DNA from 4 places in the Plantactinospora solaniradicis genome. Region 1 is predicted to be linked to each of the others. Evidence: riboswitches for the same ligand, from Rfam matches in the RefSeq annotation. Region 1 holds a riboswitch; each other region holds the start of a gene.
The links. Region 1 has a riboswitch for cyclic di-AMP ahead of ACFP2T_RS20100 (coiled-coil domain-containing protein). Riboswitches for the same ligand answer to the same signal wherever they lie in the genome.
Positions count from the first base shown of each region.

Region 2: another riboswitch for cyclic di-AMP. It lies ahead of ACFP2T_RS41085 (coiled-coil domain-containing protein); the one in region 1 lies ahead of ACFP2T_RS20100 (coiled-coil domain-containing protein).
Region 3: another riboswitch for cyclic di-AMP. It lies ahead of ACFP2T_RS35980 (C39 family peptidase); the one in region 1 lies ahead of ACFP2T_RS20100 (coiled-coil domain-containing protein).
Region 4: another riboswitch for cyclic di-AMP. It lies ahead of ACFP2T_RS23890 (C40 family peptidase); the one in region 1 lies ahead of ACFP2T_RS20100 (coiled-coil domain-containing protein).

Region 1 is NZ_JBHSPR010000017.1:87,680-91,880, reverse strand. Features, by position in the region: gene ACFP2T_RS20105 (glycoside hydrolase family 65 protein) at 1-1,322, shown strand, start outside; gene ACFP2T_RS20100 (coiled-coil domain-containing protein) at 1,356-2,384, opposite strand; cyclic di-AMP (ydaO/yuaA leader) riboswitch at 2,388-2,518, opposite strand; gene ACFP2T_RS20095 (transposase family protein) at 2,939-3,160, opposite strand; gene ACFP2T_RS20090 (hypothetical protein) at 3,381-3,806, opposite strand; gene ACFP2T_RS20085 (hypothetical protein) at 3,781-4,201, opposite strand, start outside.
Region 2 is NZ_JBHSPR010000060.1:320,684-324,884, reverse strand. Features, by position in the region: gene ACFP2T_RS41100 (hypothetical protein) at 1-73, opposite strand, end outside; gene ACFP2T_RS41095 (MarR family winged helix-turn-helix transcriptional regulator) at 63-497, opposite strand; gene ACFP2T_RS41090 (cation diffusion facilitator family transporter) at 615-1,529, opposite strand; gene ACFP2T_RS41085 (coiled-coil domain-containing protein) at 1,697-2,713, opposite strand; cyclic di-AMP (ydaO/yuaA leader) riboswitch at 2,717-2,848, opposite strand; gene ACFP2T_RS41080 (SDR family oxidoreductase) at 3,201-4,201, opposite strand, start outside.
Region 3 is NZ_JBHSPR010000046.1:12,915-17,115, reverse strand. Features, by position in the region: gene ACFP2T_RS35990 (flavin monoamine oxidase family protein) at 1-194, shown strand, start outside; gene mdlC (benzoylformate decarboxylase) at 232-1,833, opposite strand; cyclic di-AMP (ydaO/yuaA leader) riboswitch at 2,090-2,230, shown strand; gene ACFP2T_RS35980 (C39 family peptidase) at 2,638-3,483, shown strand; gene ACFP2T_RS35975 (GNAT family N-acetyltransferase) at 3,693-4,201, opposite strand, start outside.
Region 4 is NZ_JBHSPR010000018.1:471,835-476,035, forward strand. Features, by position in the region: gene ACFP2T_RS23885 (N-acetylmuramoyl-L-alanine amidase) at 1-1,455, opposite strand, end outside; cyclic di-AMP (ydaO/yuaA leader) riboswitch at 1,743-1,881, shown strand; gene ACFP2T_RS23890 (C40 family peptidase) at 1,966-2,931, shown strand; gene dcd (dCTP deaminase) at 3,078-3,656, opposite strand; gene ACFP2T_RS23900 (pyridoxamine 5'-phosphate oxidase family protein) at 3,755-4,201, shown strand, end outside.

The sequences.
Region 1 (4,201 bases):
CCGGGCCGGGGTACGACGGTCACGCGTTCTGGGACACCGAGACGTTCGTGCTGCCGGTGCTGACCTACACCCTGCCGTCGGCGGTCGCCTCGGCGCTGCGCTGGCGGCACTCCACGCTGCACCTGGCCCAGGAGCGGGCCAGGACGCTCGGGCTACAGGGCGCCGCCTTTCCCTGGCGGACGATCCGGGGTCAGGAGACCTCCGCGTACTGGCCGGCCGGCACGGCGGGCTTCCACATCGCGGCCGACATCGCCGACGCGGTCCGCCGGTACGTGCAGGCCACCGGGGACGAGCAGTTCGAGCGCGAGGCAGGGCTCGAACTGCTGGTGGAAACCGCCCGACTGTGGCGCTCGCTCGGCCACCACGACCGGCACGGCAAGTTCCACCTGGACGGGGTGACCGGCCCGGACGAGTACACGGCGGTGAAGAACGACAACGTCTACACCAACCTGATGGCCCAGCGGAACCTGCTGGCCGCCGCCGACGCCGCCGCCCGGCACGGCGAGCAGGCGTACCGGTTGGGCGTCGACGACGAGGAGACCGCCGCCTGGCGGGACGCCGCGAACGACATGCACATCCCGTACGACCCGGAACTCGGGGTGCATCCGCAGGTGGAGGGCTTCACCCGGTTCCAGGAGTGGGACTTCGCCGGTACGCCCCCGGAGCAGTACCCGCTGCTGCTCAACTATCCGTACTTCGACCTGTACCGGAAACAGGTGATCAAGCAGGCCGATCTGGTGTTGGCGATGCACTGGCGGGGGGACGCGTTCACCGACGAGGAGAAGGCGGCGAACTTCGCCTACTACGAGCGGCGCACGGTCCGCGACTCGTCGCTGTCGGCGTGCACCCAGGCGGTGCTGGCGGCCGAGGTCGGGCACCTGGAGTTGGCGCACGACTATCTGGGCGAGGCCGCCCTGATGGATCTGCACGACCTCAACCAGAACACCCGGGACGGCGTACACGTCGCCTCGCTGGCCGGCGCCTGGATCGCCCTGGTGGCCGGGTTCGGCGGGCTGCGGGACCACTTCGAGACGCTGGCCTTCACCCCTCGACTGCCGAGCCGGATCGACCGGTTGGAGTTCTCGCTCCGCTGGCGCGGGGTGCACCTGCGGGTGGACGTGCGGTCGCACGAGGCGACGTACGTGCTGCGGGACGGTGATCCCGACGACGTCATGGAGTTGCTGCACCACGGTGAGCTGCTCCGGGTCACCTGCAACAACCCGGTGACCCGGCCGGTGCCGCCGATCGAACCGTCCGGACCACAACCGGCGCAGCCGGCCGGTCGGGCACCGGTGCGACGGACCCCGGAGCACGAGCCGTAGGCCGACCCGGGCGCCGTCCGCCTCCGCCTCCGCCTAGAGCAGCGACAGGTGTACGTGGTTCGTGTGGTCGCTGGACGGGTCCCCGTGCGCACCGCCGTACGACTTCCAGCCGGTCGTCGGCAGCCAGATCTGCCGGTACCAGATGACGTAGAGCACGCCCAGCAGGTCGGCGTTGCGGACGAAGAAGGCGGCGAGGTTGTTGCCGTAGGTCCGGTCGGGTCCCTTGGCGTCCCCGCCGAACCCACCCGGCAGGGCGGAGAAGTCGCAGGCCCGGCCCTTGGGGTGCTCGTACGGCCCGCCGGAGCGGTAGCACGAGGTGAACCGGGTGAAGCCGGCCCGGCGGGCCTCGGTGAACGCGTGCAGCGTGCGTGGGCTGACGCAGCCCGGGGTGGTCGGATCGGGCTGGTTGCACGACTGCGGCGGCCAGGAGCCGTCGCTGTTGCGTGGCGCCGACCGGGCGACCGGTGAGTTGGCCACCACGAAGCCGCCGGTCGAGGCGCCGCCGACCAGCGCCAGCGCGCGTTCGGCCGCCTGCCTCTGCCGCAGCATGATGGAGAGCTGCCTGCGTTCCTCGACGACCTCGGCGTCGAGTGCCAGCTTCGCCCGGGCGGCCCGGTCCCGGGCCTGCCCCAGTCGACGCAGCGTGTCGTTGTCCCGCATGGCCACGACCTCCAGCCCCCGGGCGCGCTCCAGGAACTCGTCGGCCGAGCCGGCGTGCAGCAGCGCCAGCACCGGGCCGATCCGGCCGGTCTGGTACGCGTTGCGGGCGACCAGTTCGATCTGCGGCCTCAGTTCGGCTATCCGGCGCTCGACGCGGACGAGTTCGGCGGCCAGCTTCGCCTGCCGGGCCTTGGCGTTCGCCAGCGCGTTCCTGGCCTGTAGATAGCCTCGTCCGGTGGATTCGAGCACGTCGCGGAGCAGTGGCGTGTCGCCCTCGTCGCCGAGGGTGGCGGGGTTGTGTGCCGCCGCCGCGCCGGGTCGGGCCGCCGCTCCGGCGAGCGCGCCGACCGTGGCGAGCAGTGCCAGGACCAGCGGTAACCGCCGACGTCTGGATCCCGTCATGCATGTCCCTCCGTCGGCCGCCTACCGGGTTAGCTGACGGGTTCGGGACGGAACAAGTCCCTACCGCGGTCGCGGACTCACCCCACCTACCTGGGTCCCCGGCTCACCCGAAGGTGATTCGGCGGCGGTCGCGCCGGCACGGAGGGGACGCCACCGGGCGAAACCGGGGTCAGCTTACCGGACCAACCGGGTCAATGTGGTGGAAGTGAGCGGCCGGGCGTGGAAAATGCGCCTGGTTCGGGTGCCCCTACAACCCCGCCGTCCGATCAACTTTCGCTGCGGTGTGGGTCAGGCGAACGTTGTGGGGCTTGTGCGTCGACGTGGCACCCGGGGGGTGGCTTTCGTGGCGGCTGAAGGACCGAAGTTGACCGGCGCGGCATCAAACCCTCAACCAGATCACGGACCACGCGACCTGACAGCCGGTCGTCCATGGAGGGTCAAAGGGGCGTACGTACCGTTATCTCTCGATGACAGGAGGATGGGAATTGTCAGCTCCCCGCGCTAAAGGATGTCTCGCAACTCGGTGAAAGCGTTGCCTGGCAACGGTGCTGCCGTCACCCCGCGAGGATGATGTTGTGGAGGTGGGCGATACCGGAAGCGGTGTCGGCCAATGTGCGGGCGGCGCGGCGGTAGTCGCGAAGGATCTTGAAGCACTTCATCCTGGTCAGGGCGTGCTCGACCTGCGCTCGGACGGTCCGGTGCTGCTTGTTCAGGTTGGCCTTCCAGTCGGGTAGCTCCCTGCGCTTCGCCGGCTGGTGGAGCTTGAGCCGCAGCAGGCGGACTTGCTGGACAGGATCGTTGCCGGTCTGCAGATCGCCGTCGCGGACCTCACGGCTGCGGCTGTGTTCCCAGTGCCGGCTCGTAGGCCGCACAGAGAATCGTTCGAGCTGGAGACTGGTAGTGACCCTGACGCGCCAGGCCTGTTCTCCTCGCTTCCGTAGAAAGGAAAATTGCCAGGTACTCTTCTTGGACGTGAGGAAGGACTGGCGGAATTCCTTAGCTTTCGGCGAGCTGCTTGGCTCGGCTGAGCAGTGAATCCAGTTCGGCGTCGGAGAGGTTTGCCTCGACTAGGACCTTATGTACGGCGAAGGTTTGCACTCTGCCAAGCATCTCCGGCGGAGCCTCAAGATCCACCGAAGAGTCCAAGACTGCGAAGATGGCGTTCTCGGCCTGCCCGGCATCGATTTGATCGGCTACATCTGCGTTATCGGATCGCAGTTCGGCTACGAACTGCCTGATCGCACGGTCGTCACGCCTCCCGTCGAAATGTAGATCGATTGCGTAGAAGAAGGCGGCGCTTAGGAAAGCAGCAAATCCGTCCCAGCCGTCTTCGTTGAGTTGAGCTTCGATTCGATCATTTGCCGTGTAGTCATCCCGCACGAATGTGCGGATGTAATCAACTATCTGTGGCCTGATCTTCATTTGATCGTTTCCTCTCGCGACGCTTTCTTGCGCTTTGAACAGCCACTCTGGCCGCTAAGGCGATACCTGCAACTGCCAATACGGCATCCGCAATCGGGTGGCCGGACTTAGCTGTCTGTGGAGGCGACGGCGGCGGATGGCTTGGCGTTCCCGTGCTGGCCTGCGCGTCTCCCGGACGAATTCGGTCCTTGACAATCGAGATCGCTTCTCTCGCGGTCGCCTCGATCTTTTTCGCGCCTTCCTCGTGATTTGCGGCCGCCTGCGTAGCTTTCGTGTGGTACCTCGCCGCACGCGACTCTTGATCGGCTGCCTCTCTTACAAGGCGCTCGCCAGACGGCATTACGTCCGGAATCTCAGTGGCGGAGCCCGGAGCGATGGTGTTGATGTATTTGACG
Region 2 (4,201 bases), on a different contig from region 1:
GCGCGGCCGCGACCACCGCGAGGACGGTCCCGCGGCCGGGCGACGGGCGCCGCGACTGCGCGTCACTGGTCATCTGCGGCCTCCGCGAGTCGCTGCACGGCCGACAGGATCGCCGGCCGCTCGTCGGGTGGAATGCGGTCCAGCAGTGCGGCGAACCTGGCGTCCCGGGCCTGGGCGAGCCGTTCGGCCACCCGTACGCCCTGCTCGGTGAGGGTGAGCCAGATTCTCCGGCCGTCGTCGGCGGCGTCGGCGCGACCCACCCAGCCCCGGCCGACGAGCTGCCCGACGAGCCGGCTGACCGTGCTCTTCTCCAGCCGCAGTCGACGAGCCAGCTCGGCCTGGCGCAGCCCGCCATCGCGCTGGATCTCCGTCAGGGCGTGCGCCTCGGAGACGGTCATCTGCTGCCCGCAGGGGGTCTGCTCGGGCCGGTGCAGCCCGAATGCCCGGACGAAGGAACTGACGGCGTCCCGGATGGCCCGCGCGTCGTCGGTGGTCATGGTTGCACGATACAACCAAGTAGGTGCACGCTACAACCAGTTGACGGACCACGGGCGCCCAACTCGTCGGCGACGGCCGGACAACTCGATCAACCAGTCAGCCGCCGACGGCGCGGGTCACCACGAGCTTCCGTGACAGAGTCGTTCGGCGCTCGGCGGTTCGACCTGGAGGGTGGCGTGGTCGATGCCGAAGTCGTCGTGCAACTGTCGACGAGCCGCCGCCAGCACCGCCGCCACGTCGGCACCCTCGATCAGGTTCAGGTGTGCCGACGCCACGTCCATCCCGGACGTGAGCGTCCAGACGTGCAGGTCGTGCACCTCGGTCACCCCGTCGAGGCCGGCCAGCCGCTCCCGGACCAGGGCGACCTCGACGTGCGGCGGCGCGGCCTGCACCAGCACCCGGCCGGCGGCCAGCGCCAGCTTCCAGGTCCGGGGCAGGATGAGCAGGCCGACCACGACGGCGACGATCGGGTCCGCGTACCGCCATCCGGTCGTCGCGATGACCGATGCGGCGATGATGACGCCGACCGAACCGAGGAGGTCACCCAGCACCTCCAGGTAGGCACCGCGCAGGTTGAGGCTCTCCTTGGCCCCGCCGCGCAACAGCAGGAAGGCCACCACGTTCACGGCCAGGCCGCCGACGGCGACGACCAGCATCGGCCCGGCCGCCACCTCGGGCGGGTCGTCCAACCGGCGGACGGACTCCACCAGTACGAAAATCGCCATCCCGGAGAGCAGCACCGCGTTCGCCAGCGCGGCGAGCACCTCCAGGCGGTACAGCCCGAAGGTGCGCTGCGGATCGTCCGACGCCCGGCCGGCGGCGGTGATCGCCGCCAGCGCCATGCCGATGCCGAGGACGTCGGTGAACATGTGTCCGGCGTCCGAGAGCAGTGCGAGCGAGCCGGTCAGCCAGGCGGCGACGGCCTGCACCACCATGTAGAGGGCCAGCACTCCGAAGGCCAGCCAGAGCGGTCGACGGTGCCGCTCCCCCGCCCACGTCTGCGGACCTGCGTGCGCGTGTCCGGCACCCATCCCCTGATCCCCCGTTCCCCGGGGCCGGCCCCCGCCGTCCCGGAGACAACGTATGCGGACATCGCTATGTATGCAAGTTGAAAGTGGATGTCACAACGGAACCGCCCCGTCACCCGGAGTGGGTGGCGGGGCGGTTCCGTTCGTACGGGGTGTCGCGCGCGATTCCCTTACAGCATCGACATGTGCACGTGGTCGGTGTGGTCACTCGGACCGCTGTAGGACTTCCAGCCAGTGGCCGGGAACCAGATCTCCCTGTACCAGATCACGTACAGGATCCCCAGTCGATCGGCGTTGCGGACCAGGAAGGCGGTGAGGTCGTTGCCGTACTTCATCTGGTCGTCGTTCGCGGCCCGGCTGAAGCCGGAGCTCTTCAACGACCAGTCGCAGGCCCGACCCTTGGGATGCTCGAACGGACCACCGTCGCGGTGGCAACCGACGAACCTCTTGAAGCCCGCCCGCCGAACCTCGTTGTACGCGTGCAGGGTCCGGGGCGTGACGCATCCGTTGGTGGTCGGATCGTCCCTGGTGCACCCCTCCCCCGGGAAGCCGTCCGCCATGCCCGGCCCGGGCCGGGCGACCGGCGACTTGGCGTCCACGAGGCCCCGGTCGGGGCGCGACCTGCCGCCGACCAGCGCGAGCGCCTTCTCCGCCTCCTTCTGCTGCTTCTTGATGATCTGTTCCTGCGCGGCCTGCTTGGCAACCTCGGCGTCGACCGCCGCCTTGGTCTGGCTGACCTGCTCGCGCGCCTGGTTCAGGGCCCGGAGCTTCTGGTTGTTGAACAGGTTCAGCTCGTCCAGCGCGGCGGCCCGGTCGATGAACGAGTCGGACGAGGCGCTGTTCAGCAGCATCGACACGGCACTGAGCTTGCCGCTGCGGTACGACTCGGCGGCGATCTTGCTCGCCTCCGGAGCGAGCGCTTCCAACCTGTCCTCTGCCCGCTTGAGGTCTTCGGCGAGTTCCGCCTGCCGCTGCTTGGACTTCTTGACCGCGGCCTTGGCCTCCGCGTACCGCTTACCGGTGGTGGCGAGTACGTCACCGAGGATCGGCGAGTCGACGTCCTCCTTCGGACCCGCCGGCTTCGGTGCGGCCGGTGCCGCCGACGCCACCGACGGAACCACGATCAGTGCTCCGGCGGTGAGCAGTGCCAGGGCAGTCGCCAGCGATCGGCGTAGGGGTGCCCTCACATGTATCCCTTCCGTCGGCCGCCGACCGGGTTAGCTGACGGGTTCGGGATGGAAGTGGTCCCTACCGCTCGCGCGGATTCACCCCACGTGCATGGGTCCCCGGTTCGCCGGGTGGCGATTAGGCGGCGATCAGCGCCGGCACCACGTGGTGTCCGGCGGCTATGAACGGCAGACAGCATACCTGGTTTCACTTCCGGAATGGCAATACCCGATTGTCGGCAAATGTGTTGCCAGACAACGACTATCAGTAATCACGGCGCGTCGGATGCATCGAAGAACATCCTTTGGGTCGGGGTCATTAACAAGATGCTGTCGGCTATTTACCGGGCGCGTAGGCGAGGTGCCGCCGACCCACCTGGGAAATGTCCAGTTTGACTGGTCGACGATTGCCGGCCATCTGCGACAAACCCGCAGGTCAGAGTGGTTTCGAGGGACGGGTCGGGGCGGATACGGCGCCGCGGGTCGGCGACCGGGACGACGGAGTCGACTACCGTCGGCGGCGGACGGCGGTGCCGAGTACCACGCCGACGGTCGCGGCGGCGGCCAGCCCGGCGACGAGCAGACTCCGGTGCTGCGACAACCACAGTTGGGGACTGCGAGCCCGGGACCGTGGGTCGAACGAGCCGTGTGCTCCCGGGTCCGCCCCGCCGCCGTCGTCGACCGGGTGCCACAGGTTGCTCGGCCGGTGCGGATCGGCCGGCTGGTCGGTCTGCTGAGCCGAGTAACCCGAACGGGCCAGGTAGCGATCGAGCAGACCGGGTACGCACCGGTTGGCGAGGATGGTGCCCACGGTGGACGCCCCGACCCAGTACTCCCGGCGCCGTGGCCGGTCGGCCGCGTACACGATGGCCCGGGCGGCGACCTCCGGCTGATAGATCGGCGGCACCGGCCGGGCCCGGTTACGCAGCCGGGACAGCACCCAGTCGAACTGCGGAGTGTTCACCGCCGGCAGGTGCACCATGGTCACGCGTACCGGGCTGCGATCGTGCAGAAGTTCACAGCGCAGCGACTCGGTGAAGCCGACGATCGCGTGTTTCGCGCCACAATAAGCGGACTGTAGCGGAATCGATCGGTACGCCAGCGCGGATCCCACCTGCACGATGGTGCCGGACCCTCGGGGCACCATCCGACGAAGCGCGGCCCGGGTGCCGTACACGTAACCGAGATAGCAGACCTCCGTCACCCGGCGAAACTCCTCCGGGCCGATCTCCGGAAACGGCGCGAACACCGACGCGAAAGCGTCGTTCACCCAGAGGTCGATCGGTCCGAGTTCGCGCGTGACCCGGTCGGCCGCCTCCTCGACCTGGTGATAGTCCGCCACGTCGGTCTCGATCGGCAGCGCGACACCCCCGTTGGCTCGCACGTCCTCGGCGGCGGCACGCAGACCGATTCCTCCCCGGGCCAGCAGGGCCAGTCGCATTCCCCGTCGGGCCAGCAGACGTGCCGTGGCCCGGCCCACCCCCGCGCTCGCCCCGGTGATCACCGCCA
Region 3 (4,201 bases), on a different contig from region 1:
GCACCCGCTACCTGGAGGGGGCCTGGACCTCTCCGCCACACGGCACCGCCGGCTACAACCTGCTGCTCCAGCCGGCCGGCCGGGTCTACTTCGCCGGGGACTGGCTCAGCCACGAGACGGCCTGGCAGCACGGCTCGTTCGTCTCCGCCCGGACGGTGGTCACCGCGCTGCACCGACGGGTGATGTCGGACTGAACACGACGGCGGGCAGCGGAGGCGCGGGGCGCCGCGTTCAGAGCAGTGGCGCGACGTCCCGGCTGATCGGCACGGCCAGTACGCTCGGGCCGTCCGTGCCGAGCGCGGTCCGGAAGGCGGCCCGGAACTCGTCGACCGTCTCCACCTGGTAGGCCGTGCAGCCGTAGCCTCGGGCGATGCCGGGGATGTCGAGCCCCGGCAGGTCCAGGCCGGGCACCCCCGAGGCGTTCTCCAGCTCGGCGAAGGCCTTCAGGACGCCGTACTCCTGGTTGACCGGCACCACGAACACCACCGGCAGCCGTTGTTGGGCCGCGGTCCAGAGCGCCTGCGGGGAGTACTGGAACGAACCGTCCCCGATCACCCCGATCACCGGCCGGCGCCGCCCGGTGTCCCGCTCGGCCAGCGCGATGCCGACCGCCGCCGGCAGCGCGAACCCCAGACCGCCGCTGGACATCTTGAAGTACGACCCGGGCCGGGTGATGATCAGCTGTCGGTGCAGCGCGCTGAGGTTGGACGGGGACTCCGGCACGACGATGCCGTCCGTCGGCCACTCGTCGGCGAGGGCGGCGAAGAGCGCCTCCGGGGAGAGCGGAACACCGGGCTCGGTGGTCGGCGCGCCGGGCCGGGCCGGCGGCATCGGCCGGTCCATCGGGGGCAGCTGCGCGGCCAGTGCGGCACAGGCGAGCGTGACGTCCCCGACCAGGCTGTCCCCGACCGGTGCCCGGGCCGCCTCGGACGGATCGTCGGTGACGTGCAGCAGCCGGGTACCCCCGGGGAGGTATCCGTGCGGACCGGGGATGTACGGGTAGTAGCGGAACACCGGTGCCCCGATCACCAGAACCGTGTCGTAGCCGGCCAGTTTCTCGGCGAGCGGGCCGATGGCCGGCGGCAGCAGCCCCTGGAACTGCGGGTGGTCCTGCGGAAAGCCGATGCGGTCCGCGAACGGCGGCTGCCAGACCGGTGCCCCCAGCCGTTCGGCCAGGGCGACGGCCTCGGCCCAGCCGCCGCTGCGGTCGATGCCGGCGCCGATCACCAGCATCGGGTTCCGGCTCCGCGCCAGGATCTCGACGAACTTGGCCAGTACCTCCGGATCGGGCGCGACCCGGGTGCTCACCCGGCGTACCACCGGAGGGCCGGAGGCCGGCTCGTCCCAGTCGTCGAGCGGCAGCGACAGGTAGACCGGGCCGGCCGGTGCCTGCACGGCGGTGGCGTACGCCCGCATGAACGCCTCCGGGATGTCCTGGGCACGCAGTGGTTCATGGCTCCATTTGACGTACGGCTCGGGTAACTGGGTCGGGCGCACATTCGTCAGCATCGGTTCGAACAAATTCATCGTCCGGGTCTGTTGGCCAGCGCTGACGATCATCGGTGTCTTGTTGTGCCAGGCGGTGACGAGGCTGCCCATTCCGTTTCCGGTGCCGGGTGCGGTGTGCAGGTTGACGTGTACGGGTCTTCCGCTCGCCTGGGCGTAGCCGTCCGCCATCGCGACCGCGGAGGCCTCCTGGAGGGCCAGTACGTAGGTGAAGTCGGCCGGAAAGTTCTTCAGGAATGGCTCCTCGGTCGACCCCGGGTTACCGAACACGGTGGTCAGGCCGAGGGAACGGAGCAGGTCGTAGGTCGCTTCGTGCACCGTTGTCATCGGATGGAGCCTCCTGGAGTCCTCGTCCCACGGGCGGACCACCGGGCTAACCCGCTCATTTCCGTCATACCGTACGCGTACATGATCATGCCGCTTTATCCGTACGGCCCGTCGGCGGCCCGAAGCGGGGGACGATCGGGCGAAATCGCGGCGTCGGTCACTGTTTCCGCTGCTGAGAGGGGTTGGCATGGACGGAACCGGGCCAGTAATGTCGGCGGGTCTGGTCCGGCCCATTGGTTGCCATGCGGGTGACACCGGAGCAGACCCGTCGAGTCGTTAAGTAACGAACCGGGGACCCACAGTTATCTGGGGTGAATCCGCGAGCCACGGCCCGCGGTAGGGCGGCCTTCCCGCCCGAATCCGTCAGCTAACCCGGTAGGCGGAGTCGGAAGGAGAACCTGTACGTGCCGTACCCCCCGGGCTCCGGCCCATCCCCCCAGCTCAATCGCTTCACCGCGCGCCGACTACCGGTTGCCGTGCCCCTGCCCCCGGCCCCCCGGCCCGAAGCGGGTCGCTGACCCCGGCCAGATAGCGGTTTGTGACGCGAGGACGGCTCGGGGCCGCTGGCCCCGGTGAGCTTCTCGGCCCCCGGTGAGGCCCGGCCCCGGTGCGCAATGCGCCGGCCGGCCCGCAGCGGCTCGGAGATGGTGCCGAACCACGGTGTGCCTTGGACGGCCAGGCCGGAAGAACTGTTTCCGCGCTGATAAGCGTGGCATCGCGTCGCATTCTCGACAGCGGATAGAAACGACGCGTGACCGGTCGAATTCAAACGACTGGTAACGCGTATTTCCCTGGAGGATCACGTTGAACCATCCCGTTTACCAGCGGCTCAGAAATGCCACGTCCGGAGGCCGTACCCGGCTCGCGCTCGCCGCGGCCGTGGTCGCGGCGGCGGCGTCCACCACCGGCGTCGCGCTGGCCTCGACCGGGCAGTCCGCGACGCCCACCGACACCTCGACCGTGGCCGTCGCGGAACTGGGCCGGTCCGCCGCCCAGGCCGAGGCGGCGGAGACGACCGCACCGGGAACGGCCGCGCCGGCCAGCCCGTCGGACCCGGCGACCGCCGAGCCGACCCGTGCGGCGTCGAGCGCGGCGAAGGCGGCCCCGACCAGCACCCCGAGCAAGCGGCCGGCGCCGCCGGCCAGCAAGGTGCTCGACTACCAGTTCCAGGCCCAGATCAACGGCTGGTACTGCGGCCCGGCGGCCACCCGGATCGCCCTGACCGTCCGCGGCGAGCGGCCGAGCCAGGACGAGGTGGCCGGTGACCTCGGCACCACCATGAACGGAACGAACTCCGCCCAGGACACCACCCGGGTGCTCAACAAGGTCATCGGCACCGACTTCTACCGGAGCACCATGCTCTCCGGTGGGGCGGCGAGCCCGGCCCAGATGGACCAGCTCCAGGCCGACGTCGTACACGCGGTCACCAACGGGTACGCCGTGGTGGCCAACATCGCGGGCTCGGCCACGGATGTCGACGGTGGCTGGCACGGCTACCCCGGCGGCCACTACCTGACCGTGGTCGGCTACCGCGACGACGGACGTACGGTGAAGATCGCCGACCCGGCCATCCCGGGCGACGACAGCACCTACTGGATGACCACCATCGACCTGGCAAACTGGGCAGCCACCCGGGGCTACTCGTCCTGACCCGGTAGCGCCGGTTCGGTTCCGTCCGCCGGCCCACCTCATCCGTCCGTGCGTCCCGTGCCGACGCGGGCGGATGAGTGGGCCGGCGGACGTCGTCCGGCACCCATTCGACACTGTTTCCGACTTCCTGCCCGGATCCGGGCGGCGCCGGCCGAGCCGGACGCGAGACGGCCTCGCGGCGCGGACCCGTGCCGGAACCCGGGCCGCCGTCAGGCCGCTGGCGCCGGGGGCAGGGTCGTCGGCGCCGGCGCCGGCGCCGCGGGCGGGGTCGTCGGCGTCTGGCGCCCGACGACGAACTCCCCGTACTCGGCGACCGGGGTGAAGCCGAGCCGTCGGTACAGCGCGATCGCGGCGACGTTGTCCGCCTTGACGTTCAGGGTCACCTGGTCGACGGTGTCCAGCAGCCGCCGGCAGAGCGCCGCCACCGCCGCCGTGGCCAGTCCCTGCCCCCGGACGCGGGGGTGGGTGGTGACGTTGCCCAGGGCGCTCACCCGGTACTTGGGGGACCAGACGTGCACCCCGGCCACCGCGAGCAGTTCGCCGTCGCGACGCACCCCGACGTACTGGCCGGTCTCGATCATCCGCTGGTCGAACCAGTTCTCCGGGTAGGCCGCCGCGTAGAGCACGGCCAACTCGGGTACGTCGGCCGGTCCGAGCAGCTCGCCGGCCGGCGCCACCCGGTCCAGCCTGCCGGCGTCGGTGAGGGCCATCTTCAGGT
Region 4 (4,201 bases), on a different contig from region 1:
GCTGCGCAGGATCACCGACGAGGAGCCGCGCGCCGGGCACGGTACGCCGGCCGTGTCGCAGCCGGTGAAGGCCGGCCGGTTGGTGGCGAAGTCCGGGTCGATGGTGACCAGTCCGGTGCGGGAGGTGCCGGTGCTCCAGAACGGGGCCCGGAGCAGGTCGAAGTAGTGCGACCAGTCCCAGTACGGCCCGGGGTCCCAGTGCATGCCCCGGACGTTCGCCGGCAGGATTCCGGGCACGTTGTCGTGGCCGATGATGTGCTGGCGGTCCAGCGGGATGTCGTACCGGTCGGCGAGGTAGCGCACCAGCTTGGCCGAGGTGCGGTACATCGCCTCGGTGTACCAGGTGCCCTGCGCGGCGTAGCCCTCGTGCTCGAGCCCGATCGCCTTGGCGTTGACGTACCAGTTGCCGGCGTGCCAGGCGACGTCCTTGGCCTTCACGTGCTGCGCGATGTGCCCGTCCGCCGAGCGCAACGTGTACTGCCAGCTCACGTAGGTGGGATCCTGCACCAGGCGCAGCGTGGTGTCGTAGCTCCCCTCGGTGTCGTGGATGACGATGTACTCGATCTTCTGCCGTCCCGGCCGGTCGGACAGGTCGTGGTTGCCGTAGTCACCGGCACCGAACGCCTGGTACGGCGCGGGGATCCATTCGCAGGAGATGTCGCGCGGGCACTCCAACCCGTCCGGCCGGGCGGGTTTGCGCAGGCCGAGCCGGTCCAGCCAGGCTCGGGCCGGTACGAGTCCGGGGTGCGCGGCCAGGATGATCCGATGGCCGTCGTCGGTGGTCCGGGCCGCACCCTCGGTGATGGTCCGGAAGACCTCGTCGGCGAAGGTCCGCGCGGCGTCCGCACTGTCGCTGCCGGCGTACCGGGCCACCGCGCCGTACCAGGCCGCGGGGTCGCTGGTCCGGCCGGTCGGTCCGGCCAGCGCCTTCTGGTACGACGCGAGCAGCGCCGCCCCGCCCCGAATGTTCACCGCCGGTTCGGTCCGCAGTGCCCGCTCGTCGACCCCGGTCAGCGCGGCGGCGGCGTCGAGGGTCTGCGCACCCGGTGCCGGTGCCGCGCTGTCCCCTCCGGTGGTGGTTCCCTCGTCCGTGACGCTCGGGTGCAACGGTGCGGCGGGCCGGGCGCTGTCGCCACGCCGGTCCTCGCCGTGTTCGTGGGGCGGTCCGGCCAGCCCGTCGAGATAGGCGAAGTCGGTGAGGTGCATCGGGCCGTACCCGCCGCTGGTGCTCGGCGTGCCGGCGTTGGTGTCCCAACGAGATTCCAGATAGGAGACGCCGAGCAGAACGCTTTCCGGTACGCCGAATTCGCTCGCCGCGGCCGCGTACTCCTGTTGCCGGCCGTCGGTCGCCGGAGCCGCCGCCGGCGCGGGGCCGGACGGCACCAGCGCGACGGCGCCGACCACGGCGGTACCGAGCGCGATTCTCCTGCTCAACGGCATTGTCGTCCGAGGCATCGAACCTCCATTCGCCGGGGGTGGGCTTGATGATCACCCTCCACCCGGGACCGGCGTCCGTCAATAGCTGCCGGCCTCACTCATCACGATGTAGGAAATCTTCACCTATTTCAGAGGGCGTTCGGACGCTTGTTCGCTCAGTTTCGGACGCTTGTTCGCTCGCACCCTCAGCGAGCATCCCGATACGTAACGAATCGACTCGGATCACGGGTTGCGTTTGAATAACAGGCTTCTCTAATGTTGGGGACCGTCGGAGACGACGGCAGGCCGCCCAACCGGGCGGCGACGTCTCTACACCGCCGAATCGTCGAATATCAGCGAACCGGGGACCCGGGCACCATGGGGTGAATCCGCGTCAGCGGTAGGGCGAATCTCTTCCCGCCCGAACCCGTCAGCTAACCCGGTAGGCGGGCTACGGAAGAAGGAGTACGGACCCCGGTGGCTCCCCTTGCCCCGCGGTCGCAGTCCCTCCGGTCGGTAACGACCGGTGCCGGGACGGCGACACCGCCTTTGCGAAGGTCCATTCTCGTCGCCGCATTCGCCGTGCTGGCCAGCGTCGCCGTGCTGTTCGTGGGCACCACGCCGGCCCTCGCCGAACCCTCGGTGGCCGAGATCGAGAAGCAGATCGACACGGCCTGGCGCAAGCTCGAACCGATCGTCGAGAAGCACAACGCCACCCGGCAGGACCTGACCGCGAAGAAGGCCCAGGCCAAGACGCTCCGGAACAAGATCGCCCCACTCCAGACGCAGATCGACGCCGCGATGGACCGGGTGAGCGAGTTCGCCGTGGAGGCGTACAAGGGCGACAAGGCCTCGTCGATCAACGCCCTACTGACCAACAAGTCGCCGGCCGCACTCGTCGGCCAGCTCTCGGTACTCGACCAGTTCGCCCGCCAGCAGCAGCGCGACGTGCAGGCGGTGATCGACCTCAGGGACAAGTACGACGCCCAGAAGCGCCCGCTCGACACCCTGGTCAGCCAGCTCACCAAGACCGAGGCCGAACTGGCCAAGAAGAAGAAGGAAATCGACGCCGAGGTCGACCGGCTACAGAAGCTGCGGATCCAGGCGTACGGCAACGGTTCCGCCGGTCCGCTCGCCCCGGCACCCTGCCCGGCCACCTACCCCGGTGGCAACGCCGGCAAGGCGGTCAAGTTCGCCTGCCAGCAGATCGGCAAGCCGTACGTGTGGGGTGCCGAAGGCCCCAACTCGTACGACTGCTCCGGCCTGACCCTGGCCGCCTGGGCCAAGGGCGGCGTGTCGTTGCCGCACAACGCCCGCGCGCAGCGTGGGAAGGTCAAGTCGGTCAGCCGCTCCGAGCTCCGACCCGGTGACCTGGTCTTCTACTACGCCGACCTCAGCCACGTCGGGATGTACGTCGGAGGTGGTTGGATCGTGCACGCTTCCCGGGCCGGCGAGCCGGTCAAGATGAAGCGGATGGACGACGGCGAAATCCACAGCTTCGGCAGACCCGGCTGATCCAGTCCGTCGGTCGACCGGAAGCCGAACCCGGAAGACCGCACAGCACGTCGAGAGGCCCCCGTCGCAGTCGCGGCGGGGGCCTCTCGTATCGGTAGTACCCGGTAGTACCGCGGGCGGTGCGCAGCGCGGCGGTTCGGGTCAGCTCAGCGGGTGGGCCAGGTGTGCCAGTTCTGCCACGAGCGGCTCGGGGTCGGCCCGCGCTGCCCCTGGTAGCGCGAGCCGTAGACGGCCGAGCCGTACGGGTGCGCGGACGGCGACGAGAGCCGGAAGATGCAGAGCTGGCCGATCTTCATCCCGGGCCACAACCTGATCGGCAGGTTGGCGACGTTGGACAGCTCCAGGGTGACGTGGCCGGAGAACCCGGGGTCGATGAAGCCCGCGGTCGAGTGGGTGAGCAGGCCGAGCCGCCCCAGACTGGATTTGCCTTCCAGCCGGCCGGCGAGCTGGTCGCCGAGCGAGATCACCTCGAGTGTCGACGCGAGCACGAACTCGCCGGGGTGCAGCACGAAGGGCTCGCCGTCCGGCACGTCGACCAGCGAGGTCAGTTCGTCCTGCTGGATCGCCGGGTCGATGTGGGTGTAGAGATGGTTGTTGAAGACTCGGAACAGGCGATCCAGGCGTACGTCGATGCTCGACGGTTGCACCAACGCGGGCTCGAAGGGCTCCAGCGCCAGGGTGCCCGCCTTGATCTCGATCACTAGGTCGTGGTCGGAGAGCAGCACCGTGCCACCTTAGCGACTTCCCCGATCGGGCTCGGCCGCGACCTGCCGAGGAGTGGGCCGGGGTAGGTGATCGAACATATGTTCGATAGAATGTCCTCATGGCATCCTGGTCCGAATTCGCCTCCGACGAGCCCGGTCTCGCCGACGCGATCCGTGTCCTCATCCAGCAGTACGGGCCGGGTCTCGGCTACCTGGCAACGGTGCGTGCCGACGGTGGGCCGCGCGTGCATCCGGTCTCCCCGGTCATCACCGACGAGGGGATGTTCTGCTTCGTGGTCGACTCGCCCAAGCGTCGCGATCTCGAACGGGACGGTCGCTACGCGCTGCACTCGTTTCCGCCGGAGGACAGTGACGACGAGGCGTACGTGGCCGGTCGCGCCCGGCCGGTGACCGATCAGGCCCGGGTGGACCAACTCGCCGGCAACCTGAGGGCCGCGCCCCAGGTCGACTGGCGGCTGTTCGAGTTCACGGTCGACGTGGCGATGCTGTCCCGGCACGGCAGCAACGGAGCCACCCCGCTGGCCGGGGACCGGTCCGAACGCCCG